One region of the Gordonia sp. PvP123 genome, then DNA from elsewhere that is predicted to be linked to it. Evidence: predicted binding sites of a transcription regulator. Region 1 holds the regulator's gene; the other holds the start of a gene.
The links. The regulator LexA, encoded in region 1, represses DNA repair genes until DNA is damaged. The targets are predictions, from matches to a motif close to CGAACANNTGTTCG.

Region 2: ABIC25_RS06445 (HNH endonuclease signature motif containing protein) is a predicted target of LexA. The motif match lies at 3,208-3,221, and genes of this name have one in related genera.

What each region holds. Positions count from the first base shown of each region.
Region 1 covers NZ_JBEPPN010000001.1:342,674-347,858, reverse strand. The annotation lists gene ABIC25_RS01560 (DeoR/GlpR family DNA-binding transcription regulator) at 1-404, opposite strand, end outside; gene ABIC25_RS01555 (phosphoenolpyruvate--protein phosphotransferase) at 554-2,263, shown strand; gene lexA (transcriptional repressor LexA) at 2,241-2,945, opposite strand; gene ABIC25_RS01545 (LysM peptidoglycan-binding domain-containing protein) at 3,188-3,727, shown strand; gene nrdR (transcriptional regulator NrdR) at 3,827-4,339, shown strand; gene hrpA (ATP-dependent RNA helicase HrpA) at 4,313-5,185, opposite strand, start outside.
Region 2 covers NZ_JBEPPN010000003.1:215,215-220,399, forward strand. The annotation lists gene ABIC25_RS06430 (FecCD family ABC transporter permease) at 8-1,087, shown strand; gene ABIC25_RS06435 (ABC transporter ATP-binding protein) at 1,111-1,914, shown strand; gene ABIC25_RS06440 (ABC transporter substrate-binding protein) at 1,926-3,005, shown strand; gene ABIC25_RS06445 (HNH endonuclease signature motif containing protein) at 3,247-5,013, shown strand; gene rplA (50S ribosomal protein L1) at 5,115-5,185, opposite strand, start outside.

The DNA of each region.
Region 1 (5,185 bases):
CCGGCCAGCAGGCCGGCGATGGGCAGGCTGTTGGTGAACAGGGTGAGCCTCCGATCGGGCGCGGTCGCCTCGGCGGCGCGGTAGGTCGTGGTGCCGGCGTCGAAGAGCACGGAACCGCCGTCCGGCGGCAGGAAACGGATCGCCGCCCGGCCGATCGCCGTCTTCTGTTCGATCTGGCTCGACTCGCGCTCGTCGATGCCGAGCTCGCCCAGGGCGCGCATGACCTCGGCGCGCACGGCACCGCCGTGGACCCGCTGCAGATGTCCGGCACGCTCCAGGACGGCGAGGTCTCGACGGACGGTCTCGCTCGTGACGTCGAACTTCTCGGCGAGCGCAGCCACCGACGCCCGCCCCGCGACGCGCACCTCGTCGACGATCGCCTGTTGTCTCTCCTCGGCGTACACACCGCTCCGATCTCCGGTTCCGACCACCCCGCTTGTTGAGGCGTGTGGGATTGCATGTTGTAGTAATTGTGTTTACGCCTGTTTGTGTTGACAAGTCAAGCACTTTTTGTAACGGTGGTCACATCGGTAGTCGAGTGAGAGGCAAGACGATGGCGCAGATCCTGACAGGGACCCCGGTGGTCGGCGGACTGGCCCACGGTCCCGCGCTGTGGCCGGGCGAGCGACCCGATCACTCGCCGGAGAAGCTCGGCGTCGGCGTGGAGATCGCCGAGGAGCGTCGTGCCGACGAGGTGACACGCTTCGCCACGGCGGCCGGCGCCGTCGCCTCGCGACTGCGTACGCGCGCCTCCCAGAACACCGGGGTGACCGCGGAGGTGCTCGCGGCGACCGCGGGACTCGCCGAGGACCGGGGGTGGATCGGGGCCGCGAGCGCGCTCATCACCAAGGGCGCCACGGCCGAGGCCGCTGCCGTCGCCGCGACCGATCAGTTCGCGGCGGTGTTCACCAAACTCGGCGGGTTGATGGCCGAGCGGGTCACCGATCTGAACGATGTTCGCGACCGCGTGCTCGCCGAACTGCTCGGTCTACCCGAACCGGGCGTGCCGACACCGCAGGTGCCCTCGGTGCTGCTCGCCGACGACCTCGCGCCCGCCGACACCGCCGGCCTCGACCCGACGACCACGATCGCGCTCGTCACCCGGCTGGGTGGGCCGACCAGCCACACCGCGATCATCGCCCGGCAACTGGGGATCCCGTGTGTGGTGGCCGTGGCCGATCTCGCCGAGATCGCACCCGGCACAACCATTCTCGTCGATGGGACGACCGGCCGGGTCGAGGTGGAGCCCGATGCGCAGACGGCGCGGGCGCGAGTCGAGGAGGATCGTCGGCACGCCGAGCTCGTCGCCGGGTGGACGGGTCCGGGGCAGACCGCCGACGGCATCGCCGTCTCGGTGCTCGCCAATGTCGCCGACGGATCGTCGGCGCGGGCCGCCGCCGGGCATCCGGTCGAGGGCGTCGGACTCTTCCGCACCGAACTCGCCTTCCTCGAACGCGCCGACGAACCATCGGTCGACGAGCAGGCGGCGATCTACCGCGAGGTACTCGATGCCTTCGACGGCCAGAAGGTGGTGATCCGTACCCTCGACGCCGGCTCGGACAAGCCCTTGAGGTTCGTGACCCACCCAGACGAATCCAATCCCGCGCTCGGTGTCCGTGGGGATCGAATCGCCCTGGCGCATCCCGAGATCCGAGCCCACCAGCTCGACGCGATCGCGCACGCCGCGTCGGGTTCCGACGTCGCGCCGTGGGTCATGGCGCCGATGATCGCCTCGCCGTCCGAGGCGCGCGCCTTCGCCGCGGAGGTCCGCGGCCGGGGCCTGGTCGCCGGGGTCATGATCGAGGTGCCCGCGGCCGCCATCCTGGCCGAGGCCGTGCTCGCCGAGGTGGACTTCGTGTCGATCGGCACCAACGATCTGACGCAGTACACGATGGCGGCCGATCGGATGTCGGCCGATCTCGCCGGATTGACCGATCCGTGGCAGCCCGCGGTGCTCAGCCTGATCGCGGGTGTCGCCGCAGCGGGTGTCCGCCAGGGCAAGCCGGTCGGGGTGTGCGGTGAGGCGGCTGCCGATCCGAATCTCGCCTGCGTGCTCGTCGGTCTCGGGGTGACCTCGCTGTCCAGCGCGCCGGCCGCGGCCGCCGCGGTGGGGGCTCGGCTCGGCGAGGTGACCGCGCAGGACTGCCGCGCCGCCGCCGACGCCGCGCTGGCCACGTCCGACCCCGCCGCGGCGCGAGAAGCTGCCGCGGCGGTGCTCGACCGTTCGGTCGGGGGAGAGGTCAGACTCGCCGCATCACGGTGACGACCTTGCCGAGGATCACGGCGTCGTTGCCCGGGATGGGATCGAACAGCTCGTTGTGCGGCATCAGCCACACATTGGCGCCTTGACGCTTGAAGGTCTTCACGGTGGCCTCGCCGTCGATCATCGCTGCGACGATGTCGCCGTTGTCGGCGACGTTCTGCTGCCGCACGACGACCCAGTCGCCGTCGCAGATGGCGGCGTCGATCATCGACTCGCCCACGACGCGCAGCAAGAAGAGCGAGCCCTCGCCGACCAGCTCGCGAGGAAGCGGGAACACGTCCTCGACCGCCTCCTCGGCCAGGATCGGGCCACCGGCCGCGATCCGGCCGAGGACCGGCACGAAGGTCGGCTCGGGCAGCCGGCCGGCCGGCGGGGTCTCCGGCGACGGCGATTCGCTCGGCGCGATGTTGACCGCACGCGGCCGGTTCGCATCCCGCTTGAGCAGACCCTTGCGCTCGAGGGTCCGTAGCTGGTGGGCGACCGACGATGTCGAGGCCAGGCCGACCTCGTCGCCGATCTCGCGGATGCTCGGCGGGTAACCGCGCTCGCGTACCGAGCGGCGGATGACTTCCAGGACCCCGAGCTGGCGCGGGGTGAGTGAGGCCTCGGCGGCGGCGACGTCGATGGGGGCCTCGTCGTCGGCTCCCCGCGCTCGGCCGCGCCTATCGCCGGTGTCACTCATGTTCGGTTCCTCTCGTCTTCGGAACGTGCTGGTAGATGGCCCGTGGGGATGTTCAGCCGCGTCCGAGCCTAGCGGAGTGCGACCTCCACCTCAAACATTTGTTCGATGTGTCGCGAGACTTTGTCGGTGCGCCGTGCTACAAATTCGAACATCAGTGCATCGAACATCTGATCGAAGTTCGAACACCGGATGCCAGACACCCGAACACCCGAAGATCCCGCACCGAACACCCGGAGGGCACCATGCGCACCGCCACTCTCGTCGCTCCCGTCCGTACCGAGCGTCCCGACACCGTCCGGGCGCGCACCGACCGCGCCGACCGTATCCGGACCCGGACCCCGCTGACCGACGGTTCTCGGCCCGTCGACAACCGGCCGGCAGGCAACCGTCCGGTGGGCGGGTCGCCACTGACGCCACGCGTCGGCGGCACGCACTGCGGCTCCGCGGTGGGTGCCCGGGGCCGCGGGCCGGTCGGTCCGGATGCGGCGGTGTTCCGTCGCCGTCGCCGCACCGCCGTCGCGGTCCTCGCCGGCGTCGGCCTCGCGTTCGTCGTGTGGGTGTTCGGTGTCGTCGGTCAGAACTATTCGGACTCGATGACGCCCGCCGCGGTGAGCGCAGAGGTCGTCCACGTGCGCGCCGGGGATTCCCTCAGCACGATCGCCGGCCGGGTGGCGCCCGAGATGCCCCGCGACATCGTGATCGACGAGATCGTCGCGATGAACGATCTGCCGTCGAGTGCGCTGCAGGTGGGTCAGCCCCTGCTCACCCCCCGGTACCGCTGAGGCCGGGCGGTATCCTCGATGTCACAGGGGCCGGCCGAGAAGCGGCGGGGCGCACGGTTTCGGTGCGTTCCAGCGTCCCGCGACCTGCGTGAGGACACGATGCGCTGCCCCTTCTGCAAGAACGACGACACCAAGGTCATCGACTCGCGTGTCGCAGATGAAGGGCAGGCCATCCGACGGCGTCGCTCGTGTGTGGAGTGCGGGCGCCGATTCTCCACGGTGGAGAGCGCCGTGCTCGCCGTGGTCAAACGCAACGGGGTCACCGAGCCGTTCAGTCGCGAGAAGGTCATGCGCGGTGTGCGTCGTGCCTGTCAGGGCCGGCACGTCGCCGAGGACGCACTCGCGCAACTCGCCCAGCAGGTCGAGGACACGGTGCGCGCGAGCGGATCGGCCGAGATCCCCAGCAACGAAGTCGGTCTCGCGATCCTGGGTCCGCTGCGTGATCTCGACGAGGTGGCGTACCTGCGGTTCGCGTCGGTGTACCGGTCGTTCGACTCGGTGGAGGACTTCCAGCGCGAGATCGACGATCTGAAGTCGTCGGCGTCCGGTGGCGGACGTGTCGAGACCGCCACCACCGATCCCGTCTCAGCCGAGTCGGTCCAGAGCTCGTAGGACGCGCTTCTCCGACACGGGGAACGCGGTACCGAGACGCTCGGCGAACAACCCGACCCGTAGTTCCTCGACGAGCCACTGCGCCTCGTCGTCGACGATCGCCCGTCGGTGCTCAGGGACCTGTTCGAGCCGTTGGGCCCACCGCTCGACGACGCGATCGACGACCGCGACGCCGGCCTTGTCGCGCGCGGCGGACGCGGGCAGCGCCTCGAGACGTGCCCGCGCACCGTCGAGGTACCGCGGCAGGTTCTCCAGATGCCGCCGTGCGGTGGCTGCCACGAAGCCGTCGAACACGAGATGGTCGATCTGCTCGGCGACGTCGTCGGCAGCCAGCGATCCGGCGTGCCGGTCGATCGCCGCGCGGACCGGCGCCAGCCGTTCGAGCGCCGCGACGGCGAGCGAGAAATAGTCCGGGGCGGCCTCGGCGACGCGCGGCCTGATCCGCTCAAGGAAGGCCGAAAAGGACTGTGGCGAGCGGACTGCCGCCAGCTCGGCGTCGGCGACACCGATGGTCGCGTCCCGGATGGCCCGTCGAGTGCAGTCGGCGAGCAGTGCCTCGATGTCCGCATAGGGACTCAGGCTCAGGGCGAGTCGTTCGGCCGGATCGAGTGAGCCGGCGAGGCGTTTGGACAGCGGGGGAATCGCCAGTTCGAGCAGGGCGACGAGCCCTCGACGACGGAGACGCTCGCGGGCGTAGGGGGAGGACGCGTCCACGACGATCACGCCACGCGGGCGGCCCTTGTCATCGGCGACCGCGTCGATCGTCGGGTAGCGGGTCAGCCGCTGCTCGGCGACGTCGACCGTCGTCTGTTCGGGGAGCGTGCCGATCCCGTCGGCGGTCCAGGC
Region 2 (5,185 bases), on a different contig from region 1:
ACAGTCCGTGTCCCGTCGTATCGACGGCACGACCGAGATCGCCACCGCCCCGCCGGTACGGCGACTCCCGTCGACGCCGCTAGCCGCAGTTCTGCTCGTCCTCACGCTCCTCAGCATCGCCCTGGCCACCGCGTTCGGCGCCGAGACCATCCCCGTCGGCGACGTCTGGCACACCGTCGCCGGACGCCTGACCGGCGCCGAGACCGATTCCGCGCACGCGGTGATCATCTGGGATCTCCGGCTGCCGCGGTCCGTCCTGGCCGCGCTCGTCGGCGCCGGACTCGCACTGGCCGGCGCTCTCATGCAGGCCCTGGTCCGCAACCCCCTCGCCGAGCCGTACCTGCTCGGCGTGTCCGCCGGCGCGGCGGTCGGGGCCACCGCCGTCATGACCCTCGGCGTGCTGGGCGGCCTCGGGGTGTGGGCACTCTCCGGCGGCGCGCTCCTCGGCGCGCTCGCGGCCACCGTCACGGTGTACCTCGTCGCCCGCGCCCAGGGCGGGTTGACCGCGCTGCGACTCATCCTGTCCGGCGTCGTGTTGTCCTCGGCGTTCATGGCGTTGTCGTCGCTCCTCGTGTTCACCGCCGCGGATCCCCACGCCGCCGACAACGTGATGTTCTGGATGCTCGGCAGCGTCGCCGGCGCCACCTGGGCGAAGGTGCAGATCGCCGGGGTGGTCGTGCTGGTCACCATCGTGGCGATGCTCGCCATCCACTCCTGGCTCGACGCCTACGCGGCCGGCACCGACACCGCGACGTCGCTGGGTGTACCGGTACGCGCGATGCGCAACGCGCTCTTCGGGATCCAGGGCGTCCTGGTGGGCGTGCTCGTCGCGGTGGCGGGTGGGATCGGCTTCGTCGGTCTGATCGTCCCGCACGCCGCCCGGCTGCTCGTCGGCGCCACCCACCGCGCGATGCTGCCGGTGGCGGTATGCGGCGGCGCGCTGTTCCTGGTGTGGGTCGACGTCATCTCGCGGGTCGCGGCCGCGCCTCGGGAGATGCCCCTGGGCATCGTCACCGGGTTGATCGGCGCGCCGATCTTCCTGTTCCTCATGGGTCGACGCCAGTATGTGTTCGGCGGCGGCTCATGACCAATCCACCACCGATCCGCTCGATGGCGTTGCGCGCGAACGCACTCGCGTGTCGACGGGGCGGCCGCGTCGTCCTGCGCGATGTCGATCTCGACGTCCCGGCGGGCACCCGACTGGCCATCGTCGGCCCCAACGGTTCCGGCAAGACCACCCTGTTGCGCACGCTGTGTGGGCTCGAACGTCCCGTCGCCGGCACCATCGACGTGGGTGGCGAGGACCTGCATCGACTCCCGTCGCGGCAGCGGGCCCGCTCGATAGCGGTGGTGGGCCAGGAGGAACAGCCCTCGGCCGAACTGACCGTCGCCGAGGCGGTCGGCCTTGGCCGGACCCCCTACCGCTCGGCCTGGTCGGCCGGGAGCCCCGACGACTCGACGGTGGTCGGCGCGGTGCTCGCGCAGGTCGGCCTCGACGGCTGGGGCTCCCGTTCGTGCACCCACCTGTCCGGCGGCGAGCGGCATCGCGTCGTCCTCGCCCGTGCGCTCGCACAGCAGACGCCGGTCCTGGTGCTCGACGAACCCACCAATCATCTGGACGCGGCCTGGCGCCTGCGGCTGATGGAGATCCTCGACGAACTCGACGCCACCGTGCTGGCAGCGATGCACGACCTCGACCTCGTCCTGCGCCATTTCGATTGTGTCGCAGTGGTGTCCGACGGCGGCGTGGTCGCCCAGGGCCGACCCGTCGAAGTGCTGACGCCGGATCTGCTGGCGGCCGTCTTCGAGGTGTCCGGGACCGTTGTCACCCACCCGGCGACGGGCCTGCCACACCTCCTGCTGAACTCCCCCAACACTTCTGCTCCCCGAGCTCTGACGACAGACACCCTGTGAGAGGACATCCCTTGAGTACGCGCACCTCCCGAGTCCACCCGACCGCCGCCGTCCTGGTCGCCGCACTGACCCTGGGCGCAGTTGCCGCATGCTCGACCGACAGCACCGCGGCCACCGAAGACACTGTGACGGTGGCCAATTGTGGAGCCGACGTCGATTTCCCCCAGCCGCTCGACCGGCTGTTCGTCAACGACGGTGGCATGATCGCGATCGCCCTGGCGGCGGGCGCCCGCGACAACATGGTGGCGGTCAGTGCGCTCGCCCGCGACAAAGATGTTCTCCGGCTCGAGTACGGACCTCAGGTGGACACCCTGAACGAGGTCGCGGCCGAGCGTCCCACGCTCGAGAACATCGTCGCCGCGAAGCCCCAGGTGCTCTATGCCGGATACAACTACGGCATGAGCGAGTCCCGCGGGATCACGCCGGAGATCCTCGCGTCCCACGGCATCGACGTCTATCAGCTGTCCGAGGCGTGCCGGCAGGTCGAGGGTGAGGCGCAGCGCGGCACCATGGACCCGTGGGTCGCGCTCGACACCGACCTGCGCAACATCGGCACCATCACCGGCAACCCGGACCAGGGCGCCGCCGCGGCCGACGAGGTCGCCGACCGCCTCGAGAAGCTCCGCGCCGCATCGCAACCCGCCGACAAGCCCACGGTCTTCGTCTTCGACAGCGTCTCCGACACCATCTTCTCCTCCGGGGCCTACGGCGGCCCGCAGGGCATCATCGACGCCGCGGGCGCCCGCAACGCGACCGAGGACATCGAGGACACCTGGACCGCCGTCAGCTGGGAACGGCTCACCACCGCGGACCCCGACGTCATCGTGTTCGTGGACTACCCCGGCCAGACGGTCGAAGAGAAGATCGCCGCGCTGCGGTCCAACCCGGCCAGCCGCAATCTCAAGGCGGTACGCGAGAACCGATTCGTGAACCTGCCGTACGCGATGTGGGTGTCGAGCCCGCTGAACATCGACGCCGCCGAGATCATGCGCAATGTCCTCGAGAACCGCGGCCTCGCACCGGAATCCGGAATCACCCCGAGCCTCGACGTCGCGCAGCTGGACCTCGGGGGCAACAACTGGCTGCAGTGAGTCGCCGAACGCCCGTAGAGCACGCGGGCGGCGGCGATTGTCGTGCCGCCGCCCCTGGGGGATCCAGTGCGCCCACCGTCGATGTTCGCAACACCTGACTGCATTCAGGCCCCTACCATGAGGCACCGACAACTCTTGGCCGACGAATACCGTTGCACAACAGAGCTTCAGAGGTTGCGATGTAGCCGTGTCGGTGTACACTCGAACATACATTCGCAGCAACGGTTCTCGGGGGGTGGCCATGTCTGACGAATCAGCCACGCCGAAACCGCGAGCCGTCGAACTCGTCACCGAATTGCATGCGATCCTCGACGAACTGCAGACCGTGGACCTGTCACCGTGCACCGATACTGAGTTGGCCGACGTGGCAGCCGATACCGAACGCGCCGTCGCACGCCTGACCGTCGCCGGTGACCGGCAGATCGATCAGGCCGAGGCCCGCGACCTCCCCCGCAAGACCGGCTGCCGCACGCTCATGCAGTTCATGACCCATCGGCTGCGGGTGTCGAACCCGGTGCGTCGCCGTGAGCAGATGGACGCCACCGCCACCCGCACCAGCCTCAGCGGCGAGGTCCTACCGCCCGAACACCCCTGCCTCGCTGAGGCGTTCGCTGCGGGAGCGGTTGGCTCTGCACACGTACACGCCGCACTCGACGTCCTCGACCGCATCCCAGGCACTATCGACCACGACATCAGAGTCGCCGCCGAGCGGCAGATGGCCGAGATCGCCGCCGATTACACACCCGCCGACATCACCCAACTCGGCGCGCGGCTCCTCGCCCACCTCGACCCCGACGGCACCCTCACCGACGACACCGACCAGAAACGACGCCGCAACCTGTGGATCGGACGCCAACGCGCCGACGGCACCGCCAAGATCTCAGGCACCCTCACCCCCGAACTCGCCGCCCGGCTCACGATGATGTTCGCCGTCTGGGGCACACCCGGACTCAACAACCCCGACGACCCCAACTCACCGTCCGGACCGGCCGGCACCGCCGACCCCGACGCCCTGGCCACCGCAGCCGACCGCGACCAACGCACCCCCGCCCAGACAAATCACGACACCCTCGACGCGGCACTGGCCGCCGGCTTCGCCGACGGCACACTCGGAACCTCGCACCGCGGCCTGCCCGCCCATCTGATCATCAAAGCCGACCTGAACGACCTGATCCGCGAAGCCGGACTCGCCACCACCGCCACCGGCACCCTGCTGCCCATCCCCGACCTGATCGCGATGGCCGGCGACTTTCAACCATGGTTGGCAGTATTCAAGGACGCCACCGCCGTCCCGCTGTACTTCGGACGCGGCAAACGCCTCGCCACCCGCGAACAACGCCTCGTCTCCTTCGCCCGCCCCGACGGTGAAGTCTGTTCCGCACCCGGCTGCGACCAACCCGCCACCCAGGTCGAACTCCATCACGCCCACAAGGACTGGGCCAAGGGCGGTCTCACCAATATCGACGACCTCGCACCCGCCTGCCCACGCCACAACCGCATGGTCGGCGACCAACCCGGCCAATACACCACCCACATCGCACGGACCGGACCCGACGAAGGCCGCTGCATCTGGCGACTCAACGCCGAACCCGGAGCACCACCCAACCCCGAACACATCAACCGCCTACCCGACATACCCCGGCGATTCGCCGAACACCTACGCGACATACGCGCCGAGATCCACGGACCGACCACCCGAGGGTTTCGCAGACTCGGTCGCCGGACCCTTCGTGACGCGCCCTCCGCAAGCTCCGGGCGCTCCTCAGGGAGCAGGTCTGACGCGCCCTCCGCAAGCTTCGGGCGCTCCTCAGGGAGCAAGGGGCCCGGCGACCCGTCGCGCCCAAACCCGTCGCGCCCCGACGCCGTCGGCTATGGCGACCGCGGCCGACGCCTCGAACTCGCCTACCGACAACTCATCCACCCACCGGCACTGCCGGAGCGCCTCATCACCCAGCCCCTGACCCCAGTCGAAGCAGCCCTCGCACGCATCCTCGCCGACCACGCGTGAGTGCACGCGATACGGCGAGGCGAACCACGCAGAAACAACACGAGGGGCCCGGCATCGAAATGCCGGACCCCTCGTGGGTGTTCAGTACGCCTGATGCGAGATCAGGCCTGCGGTGCCTCCGCGAAGTTGCGGGTGACCGCCGGGTCGACCGGGATGCCCGGGCCCGTCGTGG